4 regions of the Kitasatospora sp. NPDC058032 genome follow, and region 3 is predicted to be linked to each of the others. Evidence: riboswitches for the same ligand, from Rfam matches in the RefSeq annotation. Region 3 holds a riboswitch; each other region holds the start of a gene.
What was found. Region 3 has a riboswitch for cobalamin ahead of ACFVUH_RS13500 (ABC transporter substrate-binding protein). Riboswitches for the same ligand answer to the same signal wherever they lie in the genome.

Region 1: another riboswitch for cobalamin. It lies ahead of ACFVUH_RS31995 (prenyltransferase/squalene oxidase repeat-containing protein); the one in region 3 lies ahead of ACFVUH_RS13500 (ABC transporter substrate-binding protein).
Region 2: another riboswitch for cobalamin. It lies ahead of ACFVUH_RS21950 (HoxN/HupN/NixA family nickel/cobalt transporter); the one in region 3 lies ahead of ACFVUH_RS13500 (ABC transporter substrate-binding protein).
Region 4: another riboswitch for cobalamin. It lies ahead of ACFVUH_RS11245 (ribonucleoside-diphosphate reductase subunit alpha); the one in region 3 lies ahead of ACFVUH_RS13500 (ABC transporter substrate-binding protein).

What each region holds. Positions count from the first base shown of each region.
Region 1 is NZ_JBHVRK010000029.1:68,230-72,964, forward strand. Features, by position in the region: gene ACFVUH_RS31985 (hypothetical protein) at 1-844, shown strand, start outside; gene ACFVUH_RS31990 (flagellar hook-length control protein FliK) at 944-1,408, opposite strand; gene ACFVUH_RS31995 (prenyltransferase/squalene oxidase repeat-containing protein) at 1,438-2,499, opposite strand; cobalamin riboswitch at 2,601-2,740, opposite strand; gene ACFVUH_RS32000 (enoyl-CoA hydratase) at 2,892-3,665, opposite strand; partial or broken gene ACFVUH_RS32005 (CbtA family protein) at 3,714-4,172, opposite strand; gene ACFVUH_RS32010 (adenosylcobinamide amidohydrolase) at 4,136-4,735, opposite strand, start outside.
Region 2 is NZ_JBHVRK010000013.1:179,133-183,867, reverse strand. Features, by position in the region: gene ACFVUH_RS21960 (DUF4259 domain-containing protein) at 1-217, shown strand, start outside; gene ACFVUH_RS21955 (PIG-L family deacetylase) at 333-1,178, shown strand; cobalamin riboswitch at 1,381-1,619, shown strand; gene ACFVUH_RS21950 (HoxN/HupN/NixA family nickel/cobalt transporter) at 1,673-2,782, shown strand; gene ACFVUH_RS21945 (erythromycin esterase family protein) at 2,866-4,263, opposite strand; gene ACFVUH_RS21940 (hypothetical protein) at 4,440-4,703, opposite strand.
Region 3 is NZ_JBHVRK010000006.1:367,671-372,405, reverse strand. Features, by position in the region: gene ACFVUH_RS13510 (hypothetical protein) at 1-423, shown strand, start outside; gene ACFVUH_RS13505 (LuxR C-terminal-related transcriptional regulator) at 927-2,045, opposite strand; cobalamin riboswitch at 2,169-2,374, shown strand; gene ACFVUH_RS13500 (ABC transporter substrate-binding protein) at 2,427-3,440, shown strand; gene ACFVUH_RS13495 (FecCD family ABC transporter permease) at 3,437-4,516, shown strand; gene ACFVUH_RS13490 (ABC transporter ATP-binding protein) at 4,513-4,735, shown strand, end outside.
Region 4 is NZ_JBHVRK010000005.1:275,706-280,440, forward strand. Features, by position in the region: gene ACFVUH_RS11245 (ribonucleoside-diphosphate reductase subunit alpha) at 1-1,827, opposite strand, end outside; cobalamin riboswitch at 2,010-2,151, opposite strand; gene ACFVUH_RS11250 (hypothetical protein) at 2,580-3,422, shown strand; gene ACFVUH_RS11255 (cellulose synthase catalytic subunit) at 3,646-4,735, shown strand, end outside.

The DNA.
Region 1 (4,735 bases), on a different contig from region 3:
CGCCTCCGTCACGGCCGTGCGGGCCAACCAGCACACGGACGGTGGCTGGAACTACACCAAGGCCGCCGGTGACCCCACCGAGCTCGGTACGGGCAGCGACATCGACATGACCGGGGCCGCGATGGCTTCCCTGTGCGTCGGCGGCGTCCCCAACACCGACCCGGCGGTCGTCGCCGCCAAGAACTTCTTCAAGGGCAAGCTGCTGGCTTCCGGGGCGTTCAACGCCATGTGGGGCGTCAACACCGACTCCAACGGCTGGGCCGTCTCCGGCCTGAACGCCTGCGGCATCAACCCCCAGGGCGCCGACTTCACCAGCGGCACCGGCAAGACCCCGATCGACTTCCTGATCTCCCAGCAGTTCAAGCCCGGCGGCGGCTTCAAGTACCAGCCCACCGACACCACCCCCTCCCCCTACGCCTCCGTCGACGGCCTGCGCGCCGTCGCCGGCGCCGGCTTCACCGCCGCCCCGCCCGCACCGGCCACCGCCGGCGAGCCGACCTGGTCCGCCACCACGAGCTTCACCGCCGGGACGGCCGCCAGGCTCGCCCTGGTCGTCGACGACGGCACCGGCGCGCTCAAGGTCTGCGCCGTCACCGTCAACCCGACCGGCACGACCGCGACGCTCGGCGACGTCCTCGACGCGGCCGCCACCGCCACCCCGGGCGGTTGCGTCACCGCCGTCACCCCCGCCACCGGCGGCGGGACGATCACCGCGCTCAACGGCACCGCCAACAGCGGCTCCTCCACCTGGAAGGTCAGCCTGGACGGCGCCACCGCCACCGCCGCCACCCGGGCCACCATCGTCCACGTGGGCGACACCGTCTCGCTGCGCTTCGGCAGCTGATCCGGGACCGGCCGCACCGGACGGCCTGACCACCCCTGGAACCGCCGGTGCCCCGGTCTCCGTCGCGGAGGACCGGGGCACCGGCTGTGCGAACGGGTGTCAGGGGGCGGTGATGCCCGGCTGTGCACCCGCGCCGAAGGCCCAGCCCTCGACATCGCCGGGGGCCGGGTTGTAGCTGGCGGCGCCGAGGCTGCTGTATGACCAGGGTCCGCCGTGCTGGGCGTGCCAGTACGACCAGTACGCGCTGCCGGTGGGGTTGGTGCAGGTCGTCGGCAGGGCGTTGATGGTGCAGACGAAGCCGGGGTAGCGCGGGTGGAAGGTGTACGAGAATCCGGCGCCGGTGAGCGCGGCGAGTCCGCTGGCCGGGTCGCCGGGCGCGCAGCCGGTCTGGATGCCGCCGCCGACGGCGGTGAAGTCGACCACGACGGTGACGCCGGTGGTGCCGGTGCAGGCGGCAGCCCGGGCCTCGGGGGCGTGCACGGCGCCGGCGCCGAGGAGGCTCACGGTCAGCGCTGCGACGGCGGCGAGCGAGCCGAGGGTGCGGCGGGTCAGGTGCTCGGTCATCAGGTCTCTCCTCGTGCGGTCGCGGGCGGTCAGGGGGTGGCGGGCGCGGGGCAGGCCAGGGTGGGCGCGTCCTGGCGCGCACCGGCGGCGGAGAGGGTGGCCAGCGGGGTGCCGGCCAGGCCGAGGACGGCCTGGCCGGTCGCCCGGGCCGCGTTGCCGGGGTTGAAGCCGGAGGCGTCGTAGGCGACCGCGCCGCGCACGGCCGGGTCGGCGTCGCAGCGCTGCTGGAACTTGACCAGGCGGCTCCAGCCCTTGAGACCGGCGCCGAAGCGGGCGTTGGAGAGCAGCGCCTGGGTCGCGAGACCGGTGGAGTTGGCGTTGGACGTGGTGGACCCGGCGGCCGAGAAGCCGCCGTCGGCGTTCTGGTGGGCGGTCAGCCAGCCGAGCCCGGCGGCCGCCTTGGCCGCGCGGCCGGTGGCGGCGAGCGCCTGGACGGCGAGGGCGGTGGCGTCCGTGTCGCTCGTGCAGGCGGCCTGGCCGAAGGAGACCGGGAAGCCACCGTCCGCGCACTGGCTGCCGGCCAGGAAGTCGACGGCGGCGGCCGGGGCGCCACCGGGGGTGCGGTGCAAGGCGATCAGGGCGAGCGACTGGCCGAAGGCGTTGCTGTAGTCGCCCCACTGGGAGCGGTCGGAGAAGCGGCCGCTCGGGGCCTGGAGCGAGCGCAGCCGGGCGGGCAGGTCGACGCCGCCGAACGCGGTCGGGTCCGCGCCGCGCACCTCCGCGGCGAGCAACAGCTTGGCGGTGGCGCCCGCGTAGGCCTCGGTGGTGCCGTCGCCGAGGTAGCCGGTGAGGATCGCGGGCTGCGCGAGCCAGGCGGTCGCCCTGGCGGCGGCGGTGTCCGCGCTGCGGGAGGCCGCGAAGGCCAGGACGGCGTCGATGGTGAGGCCCTGGTCGGGGTAGGCGGTGCCGTCGAAGACGGACTCGAAGTGGTCGCCGTCGACGAGCCGGCGGGCCAGCCATCCAGCTGCGGCGGTGTCCGGACGGATCGTGGGCGAGTCCGCCCCGACCGGTGCGGCGACCGCCGGAAGGGCAGTGGCAAAGGCGATGGCCGGTATCGCGAGGAGTCCGAGGGTGCGGCGGAGCGTGGTCACGAGGTTCCTTTCCGGGCCTGGACGCAGGGGCCCGGAGGGAGCGTCGGCGCGTGCCGGGGCAGCCCACGGAGCTCCGGCCCGCAGACCACGACGGGAGGAGTGGACGACACATCTCCGCCGACGGGTACTCGGGCTCGCCGCCGACACGGGGTCGACGGCCTACCGTTGCGGGTCAGCGCCGGATTCGGACCGGCTTCCCCCGACGGCGGAGTCGGAACATGACGGCCCATCATGACGAGGCGTGAAACGAGGGTCAAGAGCCCAGTACGACCAATCGCGGGAGGACCCGTCAGGTCGTCGACGACCGACCTCCGGGAAGCACCGGACCGGTCCCGGACGTCCCACGACCGTGGTGCGGCGCCCCTCTACCGGGCGCCGCACCGCGGCGGGCGTCAGCGGTGGGTGAAGGAGGCCGGGCGCTTCTCGGCGAAGGCCGCCATGCCCTCCTTCTGGTCGGCGGTGGCGAACGTGGCGTGGAAGAGGCGGCGTTCGAAACGGACGCCCTCGGCGAGGGTGGTCTCGAAGGCGCGGTTGACGCTCTCCTTCATCATGATCGCCGCCGGGGCGGACATCGCGGCGACCTTCTCCGCCGTCGCCAGCGCTTCGGCGAGCAACTCGCCCGCCGGGACGACGCGGGAGACCAGGCCGGCCCGTTCGGCCTCCTCGGCGCCCATCATCCGGCCGGTGAGGCACAGCTCCATCGCCTTCGCCTTGCCGACCGCCCGGGTGAGGCGCTGCGAGCCGCCGATGCCCGGGATGACGCCGAGCTTGATCTCCGGCTGGCCGAACCTCGCGGTGTCGGCGGCGAGCAAGATGTCGCAGAGCATCGCCAGTTCGCAGCCGCCGCCCAGTGCGTAGCCCGCGACGGCGGCGACGACCGGCTTGCGGAGACGGCCGAGCTCGTCCCAGGCGGCGAACCAGTCGCCGAGGTAGGCGTCGACGAACTCCAGCGACCGCATCTCCTTGATGTCCGCGCCGGCCGCAAAGGCCTTCTCGGATCCGGTGATCAGCAGGCAGCCGACCCCCGGGTCGCGGTCGAAGTCCCGTGCCGCAGCGATGACTTCGTTCACCCATCCGCCGCTCGGCGCGCGGAGCAGGCACCCCCGAGTGACCGCCGCGGGTGCGCAGACCCCGGCGACCTGCCCCACCTCTGGCACCGAACCCACCGAGCGGTGCAGCGGCCCCGCAACGCGACCGAGCACGACGTTGTCCGGCAGGACGAGGGCGAGCACGGCCATCACCACGGCGTAGCCGAGGCCGGCCGCGACGACGGCGTTCCAGGTGCCCAGACGCGGAGCCAGGCGCTTGCCGAGGATCACCGCGGCGACGCCGATCAGCACGCTGAGCGCGATCATCAGGAAGAACAGCGCGGTGCGCTTCCCGATGGTGTCCGGGTTGCCGACCGCCGGCGGCATCGCCGGGTACTTGAGAAACGTGCCCGACCCGGCGGCCGCGCCGCACGGCGGCGAGTCCGTGCGGCAGTTCTGCGCCCGGGTGGGCGCCTGGCTGGACGGCACGGCGGCCGCGCTGGGCGGCCGGGTGCTGGTGGTCGCCGAGCCGGTTTCGACGGCTCCTGGGTGGCGCACCCCGGCCGGTCGTCCTGAGGCTCCTGCGGACGGCTCATCACCCACCCCGCTCACCGGCCGGCGTGCAGGACGTTCTCGCGGCAGCACTCGGGGCTCGGCCCCTGATGGGGTACGGCAGGTCCACGGTCCCGCCGCCGGCGGTCGCGCTCAGCCCCGTCGAGCACGGCTCGGTGCACGGCACGGGCCAGCCGGGACCCCCACACGGAGCGCGGGCCGCCGAACGGGTCGGCCGCCGCAGGCGTGTCCGGTGTGCGGACGGCCACGCACACCGCGTCGGACGGCGTCCCGGAACAGTCGTACCCGGCCTCCAAAAGGGCTTGCACCTTGGCCTCGGTGGCCGTCGCGAGCAGGTTGACCAGACCGCCGTCGGTCACCTGGGCCGGCACCACCGCGAGGATGTTGATCGTTCCGGGAACGAACGCGCCCGGCGCGAACAGGACGGGCACCGACGCGGCGGGGTCAGCGGCCCACGTCGGGACCCCGATGCCGGTCGTCACCAGGGCAACGACGCCACCGTCCTCGCTCCACGTGCAGTCGTCGACCTCGGCGGCGGTCATCAGGCCGACGCCCGGCCCGCTCAGGCCTTCGGCCGCCGCGAGCTCCGCCAGGTGCCGATCGGGGTCCATGCGGGAGTAGCCGGACCTGACCTG
Region 2 (4,735 bases), on a different contig from region 3:
CGGCCACGGCGCCGGCGACCTGCCGGAGGCCCGCGTGATCATGCAGTGGAAGACGACGTTCATGGCCGTCTGGGAGCGGAGCATCGACGGCCTGGAGCCCTCCCCGGGGTTCAAGGAGGCACGCCGGTCGGTACTGAACCGCACGTTCGACCAGTTGGCCGAGGCCATCGCCCGGAACGCGGCGGCCGATCCGAGCGGGCCCGGCTCCCCGGAATAGGGGACCGCGGCTCCCTCGTTCCCAACAGTCGATCAGAAACACGGCGGACCGCGCTCTGTCGGCCCCGTGCCGCAGACCGAGGCCGAACACTCGGCAGACCTAAGGATGAGCCCCCATGACCGACCGGCCCCTGACCCTGATGGCCGTGCACGCCCACCCCGACGACGAGGCCACCGGCACGGGCGGTGTGCTCGCCCGCTACGCGGCCGAGGGCATCCGGACGGTGCTCGTCACCTGTACCGACGGCGCCTGCGGAGACGGCCCGGGAGGAGTCAAGCCCGGCGAGGCCGGACACGACCCGGCGGCCGTCGCCGCGATGCGCCGTCAGGAGCTGGAGGCCAGCTGCGAGGTCCTCAAGGTCGACCACCTCGAAATGCTCGACTACGCGGACTCCGGGATGATGGGCTGGGCCGCCAACGACGCGCCCGGCTCGTTCTGGACCACGCCGGTGGACGAGGCGGCCGCCCGCCTCGCCGAACTGATGCGGCGCTACCGGCCCGACGTCGTCGTGACCTACGACGAGAACGGCTTCTACGGCCACCCCGACCACATCCAGGCCAACCGCATCACGTCGCGGGCGCTGGAGCTGGCCGGCACGACGCCGAAGGTGTACTGGACGACGGCCCCCCGCTCGATGATGGCGCGGTTCGGGGAGGTCATGCGCGAGCTCGGCGCGGACTGGGAGGAGCCGGGTTCCGAGGAGCCGGGCTCCGGGGAGTCGGAGATGCCCGAGATCGGCCTCCCCGACGAGGAGATCACCACCTGGGTGGACACCACCGCGTTCGGCGGCCAGAAGTTCGACGCGCTGGCCGCGCACGCCAGCCAGGGCGAGAACATCTTCTTCCTGAAGATGGGCAAGGAGAAGTTCACCCAGCTGATGGGCGTGGAGACCTTCGTCCGGGTCCACGACACCACCGATGCGGAGCTCCCCGAGAACGACCTCTTCGCCGGCCTGCGCTGAGCAGCCCCCACCCGGCGGCGCGCCCCGCGCCGCAGACCGTGATGAGCCGTCGCCCGGCCGGGCGACGGCTCATCGGTCATCAACGGGGACCGGCCGGAGGAAGGATCGCTCCAGGTCAGAACCACCCCCTCGACCGTGCGGACCCGCCCTGTTGCGACGGGCACGCAACTGCACAGCCTTGTCGGCAGGAGGGCCCAGCCCCTACGGTGTTCCCCGCCGTGGTGCTCGGGAAGACCGGTGGCGGCCCGTCAGGGCCCAATCCGGCGCGGCCCTCGCCACTGTGAAGGGAAGTACCCCCGACGTGCCCGCGACCGACGCGGGCAGTCACCGGTGCCGTACGGCACACGGGAAGACGAGTCAGGGGTGCGCTCCGCCCTGCCCGGACGCGGGTGCGGCGGTACACCCGAAGCCAGGAGACCGGCCACGGCGCGCGCAGTACCCCCCGGCCCCGCCCGGGGGTGCCCCCCATCGAGGAGCTGGAGAGGCCGCCCGTCATGACCCTCACCGACGACACGTCGTCATCGACCCTGCCCAGGGCCCCGCGCTGGCAGCGCGGGGACACCGTCCGCACCGGCGGCCTGCTGGCCGTCATCGCCGCCATGCACGTCGTCGCCTTCGGCACGCTGTTCCTGCTGGTCGCCCCGGAGAAGTACGAGGTCGGCACCCAGGTGTTCGGCGTCGGCCTGGGCATCACCGCCTACACCCTCGGCATGCGGCACGCCTTCGACGCCGACCACATCGCCGCCATCGACAACACCACCCGCAAGCTGATGGCCGACGGCCAGCGCCCGATCTCGGTCGGCTTCTGGTTCGCGCTCGGCCACTCCAGCATCGTCCTGGCGATGGCCGCCCTGGTCGCCGGCGGTGCCCGGTTCGCCGGCACGCTGGTCGACGACCAGTCCACCGTCCGCGGCGTCCTGGGCGTCATCGGCACCGGTGTCTCCGGCACCTTCCTGTACCTGATCGCCGCCCTCAACCTGTTCGCCCTGGCCGGGATCCACAAGGTCTACAAGGCCATGCGGGCCGGGCAGTTCGACGAGCGCCAGCTGGAGAAGCACCTCGACGAGCGCGGCTTCATGAACCGCTTCCTCGGCCGCCTCACCAAGTCCATCACCCGCCCCGGCCAGATGTACCCGCTCGGTGTGCTCTTCGGCCTCGGCTTCGACACCGCCACCGAGGTCACCCTGATGGTGATGGCCGGCTCCGGCGCCGCCTCGGGGCTGCCCTGGTACGCGATCCTCTGCCTGCCGCTGCTCTTCGCCTGCGGCATGAGCCTGTTCGACACCCTCGACGGCACCTTCATGAACTTCGCCTACCACTGGGCGTTCTCCAACCCGGTCCGCAAGGTCTACTACAACCTCACGATCACCGGCCTGTCGATCGCCGTCGCCTTCCTGATCGGCACCATCGAGCTCGTCGGCGTGCTGCACGAGAAGCTCGACCTCACCGACCCCGTCACCACCTGGATCGCCGACATCAGTCTCGACAACGTCGGCTACGTCATCGTCGGCCTGTTCGTCGTCGTCTGGGCCTGCGCCCTCGGCTACTGGCGGCTCGGCAACGTCGAGCAGCGCTGGAGCGCCCGGGTGGAGAAGACCGGCTGACGCCCCTCCGGACCGCGCCGCCGCGCCGGCGCGCGCCGCATCCCGACCGGGGCCCGGCACGGCCCCGGTCGGAGCGGACCCGATCAGAACCTGCGCGCCTCGGTGACCTGGTTCAGATGGATGAGGACGTCGTAGGCCCGGCCGATCGCGAGCCGCGGCAGGGGGTCCTTGACGAAGATCGTGCCGGCGTCGTAGGTGGGCCGGCTGACGTCCAGCCAGTCCCGGGCCGCCCGGGGAGCGGTGCGCAGGTCGACGTAGTAGTCCCGGTAGCGGACCCGGTCGAGGGTGTACTCGTTCATGTCCGGAGTGGCCGCCGGGACGGTGACGGACTTCCAGCCGCCGGTCAGGACCGCGTCGGTGGTGAGGAAGGAGCCGCTGTCGAAGGTGAAGCCGATGGCCACGTAGTCGCGGCCGTAGGTGTCGCGCAGCTGGGAGCCCTGCGGCTCGGGGTACAGGAAGGTGTCGGTGGACAGGTAGCCGGCGTGGCCGTTGTGCGCCGACATCAGCACCTTGCCGCCGGTGCGGCGCTGCCACCAGGCGGTGTTCTCGGCCATCGCCCGGTCGCGCAGCTGCTCCGAGGCCGCGACGGAGGCCGGGTCGCCGAGGTCGAAGGTGGCGAAGGCGAAGGTCTGGGCGATGTTGCGGGCGTGCTGCACGGCCCACTCGTACGCGTCGTCGCCGGGGGTGCCGCTCGCGGTGACCAGGTCGAGCGCCTGCCGGGCCGTGGCGGCGTTCGCCCGGCGCTCGGCGACCGGCCTGCCGATGTAGGCGAAGAGGTCGTCCAGGGGCCGCAGGCCGGCGTAGAGCCCGTCGAGCTGCGGGAGAGCGGCAGGCCTGGCCTGCCGCACGTAGGAGGTGACCCGGTCGAAGGCCGGGTCGCCGAGCCTCGGGAGGCCGAGGTCGTCACCCACGAAGTGGACCGGGTTCTTCGGGTGGCTCCGGTTGTGGGCCCGCATCCAGGCGATCAGGTCGGCGAACTCCTCGCGCTCCCACGGGCTGCCGCCCAGGACCTCCTTGACGAGCTGCCGGGCGTCTCCCGGCCCGCCCTGGACGTACTCGTCGATCTGCAGACCGCTGGTCCAGCTGGTCTCCAGGGCGAAGCTGGTGAAGCCCTTCTCCTCGACCAGGTAGCGGAAGAGCCGCTGCTTCATCGCGAAGAACTCGTGCGAGCCGTGGGTGGCCTCGCCGAGGCCGACCACCTTGGCGTCGCCGATCATCGCGCCCAGCGCGTTCAGGTCGGCGGTGCGGCCGCCGGCTTCCGTGGTGCGCAGCGGCTGGGCGACGCTCTCCAGAGCGCGCACGACCTCGGCCCGGCGGGCGTACTCGGCGTTCACCTCCGCCGTGGCCGCCGGTCCCACCGGGGCGGCGACCGCCGCCACCGGGGCCGGCACGGCCACTGCCGCCACTACCGCCACTGCCGCCACCGCCGTCGCCGCCGCCGCCAGCAGTCCGCGCCGCCCGATCCGCTTGCTGTCCGTCATCGTTCCGGTTCACTCCTCGACTCGGCCTGAACGCCGTCGACCTCGGCGTTTCGGTGAGTCGATCCTGACTTCGGCGGCGACGGCGGCGCACTGGGGACGGCCTCCGGCCTTCCTGGGGGCAACCCCCCGGCGGAATTCGGTGGGCGTCCCCCCGCCCGCCGGGGGGCCGCCGTCCGTTACCGGGTGCGCAGGGCCCGCTCGCACTCGCGGCAGCGCTGCTCGGCGAGGGTCGGCGGGTACCAGGGTTCGCCCAGGCCGGGCCGGAAGTGGGCGTGCTCCATGTCCCCGGTGTCCCGGCCGCACAGGGTGCGGGGCAGCGGGTCCTCGGGCACGTCCGGGTCGGAGCCGGCGGCGTGCACGGCCGCGACGGCGGGCTCGACCCCGTCGGGGCCGAGGACCCGGGCGGGTTCCAGCTCGTAGAGGACGACGATCGAGGCCATGGCACGAGGATCGGCCGCCCGGGCCGCCGGGA
Region 3 (4,735 bases):
CAGGTGCTCGCGACGGGCCCGGACGGGACCGTCCAGGTCGGCGGCCCCCAGCACTCGACGCCGAGCGACCCGTACAACGGCGACACCCTGCCGTCCGTCTCGCTGCCGGTCCTCTGCATCAACGTGGACGACAGCCCGGCGCCGGACGGCATCAGCATCGGCTTCTACAGCGGCTGGTCCGGCGGCACCGTCGCGCTCAGCCAGCCGGTGAAGGGCTCGCGACTGAACAGCCAGGCCGCCGCGAACAGCGTCTGCCAGGCGTCCTTCGGCATCGGCTGGCGCCAGGCCGAGTTCCACGACGGCCGCTACGGCCCGAACCTGGAGTACGTCGGCGGGTGGAGCTTCTGGGCGTACGGCAACATCAGCCCCAACGCCCGCTTCTGGACCGCCATCAACGACCAGCAGGCCAACCCCTGGAACTGACGGCGGCGCGGTGGTGACGGCCGGGCGGGGCAGTGGGCAGTCCGCCCGGCGGTACCGCCTACGGTGCCGGTGCCGGTGCCGGTCCGGAGCCCTCGGGGCACGGCGTGAGGGCTCCCGTACGAGCGGCCCGGTCACCCTCGGGTGGCCGGGCCGTCCGGCGTTCGGGGTTCCTCGGCGGTACGGGAGGCAGGGCGGGGGTCTCGTCGGCCGGCGGGGACTCCGGGGTGAGGGGCGCGTGGCACGGGGCAGGAACTCCTCTGCCGGGAAGGTGTCATGGGTACGGGGGCGGACCCCGTCGCAGGGGCGGCGCCGGGACAGACCCTCCCATCCGGCGGCGACCGGTGGCATCCCAGGTTTGCAGGGGGCGCGACGCCTCTTCCCTGTGGTAGGAGGACGACCCGTTGCGGACCGCTCAACGACCAAGCCCCAGGTCAGTGACCTGGGGCCCGCGTGCTGTCCGGGCGCGTGCCGGGTTCCGGGGCGGGACCGGCCGGGTGGGGGCGTCAGGCCGGGGGACGGCCGAGTCCGGCGGTGTACGGGGCCGCGAGGAGCGCGACGAGTTCGCGGCGGCTGCGGACGCCGGTCTTGGTGAAGGCCGACTTCAGGTGGTCCTGGACGGTGGCCGGGCTCAGGAAGAGCCGGTGGGCTATGTCCCTGGTGCTCAGGCCCCGTACTGCCTGGAGCACCACCTCCTGCTCGCGGGGGGAGAACCGGTGTGCCAGCAGGGACAGCGGGATGACGTCGACCGGGCTCGCGGGTTGGGCGACCAGGGCGACGCTGCCCCGCGGGCTCCGGTCGAGCAGCGAGGCGCGGACCGCGAGCCACTGGCCGCTGGGACGGCGCAGCCGGGCCCAGGCGTGGGCGCCCGCGTTCGCGGAGGGCACGTGGGTGCGGGCCCGCTCCGAGAGGTAGACCAGCGCGGTCGGCACTCCGGCGGGGCGGTACTGCGGCTCGGAGAGTTCCTCGAACAGCTGCCGGGCCCCGGAGTCCGCGGAAGTGAGCTGACCGGTGGGGCCGATGACGGCGACCCCGAGCCAGTACGGTCCGTCCTGCGGGTCCGCTCGGACGTCCTGTCCGTCAGGGCCGCCCGCGGCGGGCAGCGCATAGTCGCGAAGGGCGGCGGCCACCGCCCGGGCGGCCCGTTCGGCCAGTCTCTGCTCGCGCGCGCCGAAGGGCGCCGAACCGGCCTCGCGCATCAAGGCGGCGGCTCCCCACCGTCCGCCGCCGACGTCGAAGTTCATCCGCAGCTCGTCGCCCAGTCCGAACTCGGCGAGCAGCTCCCGGTAGCGCACGCTGCGTTCGGGGCGGCCACCGGTGGCGCGGTGGACGGTCTCCACGACGCGTCCGGCGGCCCGGATGTCGACGAACCGGGTGGTGTCGTCGGACCACATCTCCAACCGGATGGCGTGCTCGAAGGCGGTCGGCTGCAGGCCCTCGGCAACGGTGGAGGTCAGGAAGCCGGTGACCGGATCGGCCCCGTGCAGGCAGCCCGCTTCGGATCCGAGAGCGGGCCCGAGGACGGTGAGGAGCTGCCGGAAGAACTGTTCGAGCGGAAGCTTCGCCGCCGCCAGATCGTCGATCTCTCCCATCATGCGGCGTTCCCTGTCGCGGAATGAGGTCATCTCTTTACCATAGGGCCGAAGTTGGCGTACTCCCCACAGTCCTGGGACGTCGCCGGTCGCCACCGACCGAGGAAGGGCGGCAGTCGCGCCAGGTGCCGGTCGGCACCGACCTGACCACGCCTGATACCTTGCAATCGCCATGGTGTTCGGGAAACCGGTCTGAGTCCGGTGCGGCCCTCGCCACTGTTGCCGCGGAGTATCGCGGCCCTCGCTGACCGGCTCCGCCAGCGGTCAGGACCACTGGGCGGGCTGGAAGAGCCGCCCGGGAAGGTCGGCTGCGGTGTGTCGATGCGGAAGCCAGGAGACCGGCCACGGCGCGACATGTTCCACGAGGGTTTTGGAGAACACGTGCCCAGCGCTCTGCCGCGCCCGTTCCGATCCATGCGTTCCGCACGCCCCGCAGGCCCGACGCGTGTCGGCCGGACGGTCGCGGCCGTCCTGTTCACCGGCGTGCTCAGCGCCTGCGCGGGCGCCCCCGCGCCCGTCGCGTCCAGTGCGACGACCGGAAGTGCCGAGCCGGTCAGCGTGGACAACTGCGGGACCACCGTGACGGTCGGCGCTCCGCCCGACCGGCTGGTGACGCTCAACCAGGGTGCCACCGAGGTGGCCCTGGCCCTCGGCCTGCAGTCCCGCATGGCCGGCACCGCCTATCTCGACGACGCCGTCCCGGAGAAGTGGAAGGCGGCCTACGACTCCGTTCCGGTGCTCTCCAAGGGCTATCCGACCAAGGAGAAGCTCCTCGCGGCCCGTCCCGGCTTCCTGTACGCCTCCTACTCCAGCGCGTTCACCGACAAGGTCGCGGGCACCCGGGAGGAGCTGCGCGGCCAGGGCATCCCGTCGTACCTGTCCCCGTTCGGCTGCTCGGACAAGAGCCAGGTGCCGCCGACGACCTGGCAGGCGATGTGGGGCGAACTGAACGACGTCGCCAAGGTCTTCGGCGTCGCGGAGCGGGCCACCGCGATCCAGCGCCAGCAGGAGCAGCAGCTGGCCCGGTTCACGGCGGCGGCCGCGGGCAAGGACCTGAAGATCCTCTGGTTCGACTCCGACACCAAGACGCCCTACGTCGGCGCCGGCCACGGCGGACCTCAGCTCGTGCTCGACGCCGTGGGCGCCCGCAACGTCTTCGGGGACCTGCCCGGCAGCTGGCAGAACGTGAGCTGGGAGAAGGTCGTCGCCGCGGACCCGGACGCCATCGTGCTCGCGGACGCCGACTCGGACACGGCCCAGTCCAAGATCGACTACCTGGAGAACGACCCGGTGCTGAGCAGGCTCACCGCCGTGCAGCGCAAGGCCTTCGTGGTGGTGCCGTTCTCGGAGTCGACCCCCGGCGTGCGGCTCGCCGACGGCGCCGCCCGGGTGTCCGAGGGGCTGGCCGAGCTGCGCCCGGGTTCATGACCACGGCAGCCCGCCCCGCCGTGCGGCCCGCCGGTCCGGGCCGCGCGGCGGCGGCCCTGGCCGTCGCCGCGGCCCTGCTGCTGACCACCGTGCTCCTCGGCCTGGCCGTGGGCTCGCACCACGAGCCGGTCCGGACGGTGATCGATGTCGTGGTGCGCCGCCTCGGGCTGGGAGACCCGCAGGTGACGCTGCTCGACGACCGGATCGTCTGGCAGCTGCGGCTGCCCCGGGTCCTGGGAGCGGCCGCCACCGGCGCCGGCCTCGCGGTCTGCGGCGCGGTGTTGCAGACGCTGACCGGCAACGACCTGGCCGATCCCTTCCTGCTCGGGATCTCGGACGGAGCCGCCGCCGGCGCGGTCACCGTGATCGTGCTCGGCGTCGGCGTGTCCGGCGCCGTGGGCACCGGCGCGGTGGCGACGGCGGCCTTCGCCGGTGCCCTGATCGCCGCCGTCGTCGTGCTGGCACTGGCCGGCGCGCGCACCCGGTCGCTGCCGACCACCCGGACCGTGCTCGCCGGCATCGCCGTGGGACAGATGTGCGGGGCCTACACCTCGTTCGTCGTGCTGGTCCTCGGGGACCGCAACGCGGCGCGCGGTGTCATGGAGTGGACGCTGGGCTCGGTCGCCGGCGTGCGGTGGCCCACCGCCGTCTTCCTGACCGCGGTCGCGCTGGCCGGTGTCACGGTCCTGGCCTCCTCGGCCCGCGACCTGGACGCCTTCGCCTTCGGCGAGACCGCCGCCCGCTCCCTCGGCGTCCACGTCGAGCGCACCCGCTGGCTCCTCGTCGCCACCGCCGCGCTGGTGACCGCGTGCCTGGTCGCCAACACCGGCGTCATCGGCTTCCTCGGCCTGGTCGTACCGCACGTGGTCCGGCTCGTCTGCGGCCCGCGCCACGCCCTCCTGCTGCCCGTGTCGGCGCTGGTGGGCGCGTCCCTCCTGGTGGGCAGCGACATCGTGGCGCGCTCGGTCCTCCCCGACCGGGAGATCCCCGTCGGCGTCATCACGGCCGGGCTCGGAGCGCCCTTCTTCGCCTGGCTGCTGTGGCGCCAGGGGCGGGCCGACGGGAGCGGTCAGTGACGGCGACGCCCGCCGGGCTGCGCGCGGAGGGACTTCGTGTGCGCATCGGCGGAGCCACGCTGCTCGACGAGGTCTCGCTCGCGTTCGCCCCCGGCCGGGTCACCGGCCTGCTCGGACCCAACGGCGCCGGGAAGACCACCTTGCTGCGCGCGGTCGCCGGACTGACCCGGCCGAGCGCGGGACGGGTCCTCCTGGACGGCGAGGACCTCCACGCGCTCA
Region 4 (4,735 bases), on a different contig from region 3:
CAGCGAGTTGCGCAGGCCGGTCCCGGCGATCCGGGTGCGCAGCGCGGCCCAGCGGTCGGCCCACTCGGGCGCGGCGCTCGGGAAGTGGTCGATGTGCAGCTCGCCGCGGGCGGCGCGGGTCTCGCCGTAGGCCTCGTGGCGGCCCAGCTCCTCGGCCAGGTCGGCGGAGCGCTCGTACGCGGTGAGCATGATGCGCTCGGCGATGAGCGTGGACAGCCGCGCGGCCTCGGCGGAGTCGAAGTCGATCCGCAGCTTGAAGAAGACGTCCTGCAGGCCCATCACGCCGAGGCCCACCGGGCGCCAGCGGGAGTTGGAGGCGCCGGCCTCGGGGGTCGGGTAGAAGTTGATGTCCACCACGCGGTCGAGGAAGGTGACGGCGGTGCGGACGGTGGCGTCCAGGCGGTCCCAGTCCAGCGCGTTCAGCAGGTCGTCGGCCGACGCGCCCTCGGCGACGTGGGCGCCGAGGTTGACCGAGCCGAGGTTGCAGACGGCGGTCTCCGAGTCGTCGGTGACCTCCAGGATCTCGGTGCAGAGGTTGGAGCTGTGCACCGTGCGGCCCGGCAGCGCGGTCTGGTTGGCGGCGCGGTTGGAGGCGTCCTTGAAGGTCATCCAGCCGTTGCCGGTCTGCGCCAGGGTGCGCATCATCCGGGCGTAGAGGGTCTGCGCGGGGATGGTGCGCACGGCCTTGCCGGCCAGCTCGGCCTTGCGGTAGGCCTCGTCGAACTCCTCGCCCCACAGGTCGACCAGCTCGGGGACGTCGGCGGGGGAGAACAGCGACCAGTCGGCGTTGGCGTTGACCCGGCGCATGAACTCGTCCGGGATCCAGTGCGCCAGGTTGAGGTTGTGGGTGCGGCGCGCCTCCTCACCGGTGTTGTCGCGCAGCTCCAGGAACTCCTCGATGTCCGCGTGCCAGGTCTCCAGGTAGACGCAGGCCGCGCCCTTGCGGCGGCCGCCCTGGTTGACGGCGGCGACCGAGGAGTCCAGGGTGCGCAGGAAGGGCACGATGCCGTTGGACTTGCCGTTGGTGCCGCGGATCAGCGAGCCGCGGGAGCGGATCCGGGAGTAGGACAGGCCGATGCCGCCGGCGTGCTTGGACAGCCGCGCGATCTGCGCGTAGCGCGAGTAGATCGAGTCCAGGTTGTCCAGCGGGGAGTCCAGCAGGTAGCAGCTGGACATCTGCGGGTGCCGGGTGCCGGAGTTGAAGAGGGTCGGCGAGGAGGTCAGGTACTCCAGCCGGCTCATCAGGCGGTAGAGCTCGGCGACCTCGGCGACCGACTGCTCGCTGTCGCCGACCGCCAGGCCACAGGCGACGCGGAGCAGGAAGTACTGCGGGGTCTCGACGACCTTGCGGGTGATCGGGTGGCGCAGCAGGTAGCGGGACTGCACGGTGCGCAGGCCGAAGTACTCGAAGCGGTCGTCGCCCCGGGGGTCGACCAGGGCGTCCAGGGCGGCGGTGTGCTTGGCGACGAAGTCGGCGGTGGTGTCGCCGATCAGGCCCTCGGCGTGGCCGACCGCGATCGAGGTGGAGAACGAGACCACGCCCTGGCTCGCCGCCTCGTCCACGATCTCCAGCGCGAGCAGCCGGGCCGCGAGCTTGGAGTACTGGGGGTCCTCGGCGATCATCGACGCGGCGGCGTCGACGGCCAGCCCGCGCAGCTCGGCGAAGTCCGATCCGGCGTGGCGGCCGCGCAGCGCGGCGGCGGCGACATGGCCGGGGTCGACCTGGGGGAGGTCGGTGCTGCGGTCGGTCAGGAGGCGCAGGAGCGCACCGCCGGGGTCGGAGACCGTCGGGTCGGCGGGGGCGGAGCTGGAACCCTGGGCGGGCAGGGTGGCTGAGGCAGCGGTGGTCAAGGCGCTCTCTCCTGGCGGCGGTCGGCGGCGGTGGATCGGGGTACCGGGCCGTTCGGGGCAGGGGAACTCGCCACGCGGGCCCGAAGGCGCCGCGCGTGCCGTCCCCGGCCCGCCCGCGAGGCCCGGAAGGTGGTGCTGGTGCCATGGCCCCTGCGGGGAGGCTTCGGCACGCCGTCGGCAGGTACTCGGACTCGCGGCGTGCCTGGGGAGGCGGCCGCACACCGCTGCGGGGCAGTCCCGGATTCGCACCGGGTTCCCCTGCGTCGACAGCAGGGACGAGCATACATCTAGTGGTGCTCGCTCGATGCGACACCACATCTTGTGCAGCGTGGCGTGTTGCTCCCATGACCGGTGGTACCGGGACGGTCCCGTGGGTGCCTGCGCGGGGCCGTGTTCTGAAACGGATTGGTCACCGATCGGCCTCTCGTCCGGTGCATGCCCTACGATCTCGGCACATGAGCGAGGGAACGGGCGCTCCGGGGGACTGGGCCGGTAGGGCCGTGCCGCCGGAGCAGGGTCAGCAGCCTGGTGCGCCGGGGCAGGTGCCGCAGCATGGGCAGCCGCCGGTGGCGCCGCCCGGCGGTTTCGGGCCGCCCCCGACGCCGTACGCGCAGCCGGGAGGGGTGCCGCCGCAGGCTCCTCCGCCGGCGGTGCCGCATCTGCCGTCCGGCACGGTGCCGTACCCGCAGCCGGGGCCGGTGCCCGCGCCCCAGCCAGGGCCGCCGCCCGTGTCGCAGCCGCCGCAGCCGGTGGCCGGTGGGCCGACCCCGTTCGCCCCGCAGTGGCCCCAGCAGGGGGCCCAGCCGCCCGCGCCCGCGCCGTCCGCGACCGAGCCGGACTGGAACGCGATGGCGGACCGGCACGCCTCCGAGTCCCGCCGCCGCAAGCGGCGGTGGATCGGCGCCGTGGTGGCGGCCGCCGTCCTGGTCGGCGGGGTCGTCGGGGCCGCGGTGTGGATCAACGGCCGCGACAAGGGCGTCGACCCCAAGCCGATCGTGAGCGCGTCCACCACGGCCGGCAGCCCGTCCGCCACGGCCACCCCCACCGAGCAGGCGCTGGCGGTGATCTCCGACGCCGCCACCGACAGGCTGCCGGTCGACGCCGCGACGCTGTTCCCGGACCAGACCCGGACCGTCGACGGCAAGGTGTGGACCCGCCAGGTGACCGGCGCGACCGCCCCCTGCTCCAAGGCGACCACCGGCGGGCTCGGCCTCGCGCTCGGCGACGACACCTGCCGCTCGCTGGTCCGCGCGACGTACGTGAACGGCGAGAGCGCCGTCACGGTCGGCGTCGCGGTCTTCGACAACAAGGCGGGCGCGGACCGGGCGCTCGGCCGGCACGCGGGCCTGATCCAGGGCCTGTCCGGCACCGGGGTCGCGATGTTCTGCGTGACCGACAAGTCGGGCTGCGCCGAGACGCACGCGGCGATCGGCCGCTTCGGCTACTTCACGGTGGCCGGCTCGCTGAAGCAGGGCGAGGACCAGAGCGACCAGCTCGCGGCGGCCGCCGCCGTCTCGCTGGCGGGGCGTACGAAGGACGTGCTGCTGGCCCGGGGTTCGCGCGCGGGCTGACCGTCGGTCAGGGGGCGGCGGCCCAGGGGTGGTCGGTCGGGGGACGGCCGAGGCGGTCGGATAGGATGACCGCCCTCGGGGGAGGGATGTGGCCCCCCGTGGCCGCCCGGACGGGGAATCAGCGAGCAGGAGGTACCGCGCGGTGAGCGCTGCCGCCAATGCGACCACCAGACGGCGCAGAGCGGCGGGCCGCAGGCGCGGAACGGGCGAGCCCGTTCCGGACATGCTGCTGCCGGCGCCGCCCACTTCGCAGGAGAAGTACAGCTACACCATCCGCCACCAGTGGGTGCTGACCCTCTGTTCGATGGTGAGCTTCGGCTGCCTGGTGCTCAGTCAGGCCGAGCTGTACCTGCTGGGGTCGTGGTTCTGGCTCTGTGTGCCGTTCCTGCTCTTCACGGTCGTCTACTACGTGGTGTCGCTGCGCGTGAACAGCTTCACGCCCAACTTCGACATCAGGGAGCACCGCCGGCTGGTGCGGCAGTGGGACCCCGCCGAGTACCCGACGGTGGACGTCTTCCTGCCGGTCTGCGGCGAGCCGATCGAGGTGCTGCACAACACCTGGACGTACGTGCGCAAGCTGGCCGAGCACTACCCGGGCCTGGTCATGCCGTACGTGCTGGACGACGCGGCGAGCCCGGAGGTCGAGGCGATGGCCGCCGACTTCGGGTTCCGGTACGGGGTGCGGGAGAACCGCGGCTGGTTCAAGAAGGCCGGCAACCTGCACTACGGGTTCGGCCGCTCGGACGGCGAGTTCATCCTCATCCTGGACGCCGACTTCGCGCCCCGGCACGACCTCCTGCACGAGGTGCTGCCGTACCTGCGGCGGGACCCGAAGCTGGGCATCGTCCAGTCGCCGCAGTTCTTCCGGGTGCTGGACTCGCAGAACTGGATCGAGCGCGGGGCCGGCGCCATCCAGGAGCTGTTCTACCGCTCGGTCCAGGTCGCCCGGCAGCGCAACGACGGCGCGATCTGCGTCGGCAGCTGCGCCGTCTACCGGCGGGCCGCGCTGGTGGAGAACGGCGGCACCACGCTGATCGCCCACTCCGAGGACGTGCACACCGGCTTCGACCTGCGGGCCCTCGGCTGGGACCTGCAGTACATCCCGGTGGCCCTGTCCACCGGCGTCTGCCCGGACAACGCCGCGGCGTTCCAGAACCAGCAGTACCGCTGGTGCATGGGCTCGATGTCGCTGATGACCAGCCGCAAGTTCTGGCAGACCAGGCTCGACTTCACCACCCGGCTCTGCTACGTCTCCGGGTTCCTCTACTACATCCACACCGCGCTGCTGACCTTCGCGCTGCCGATGCTGCCGA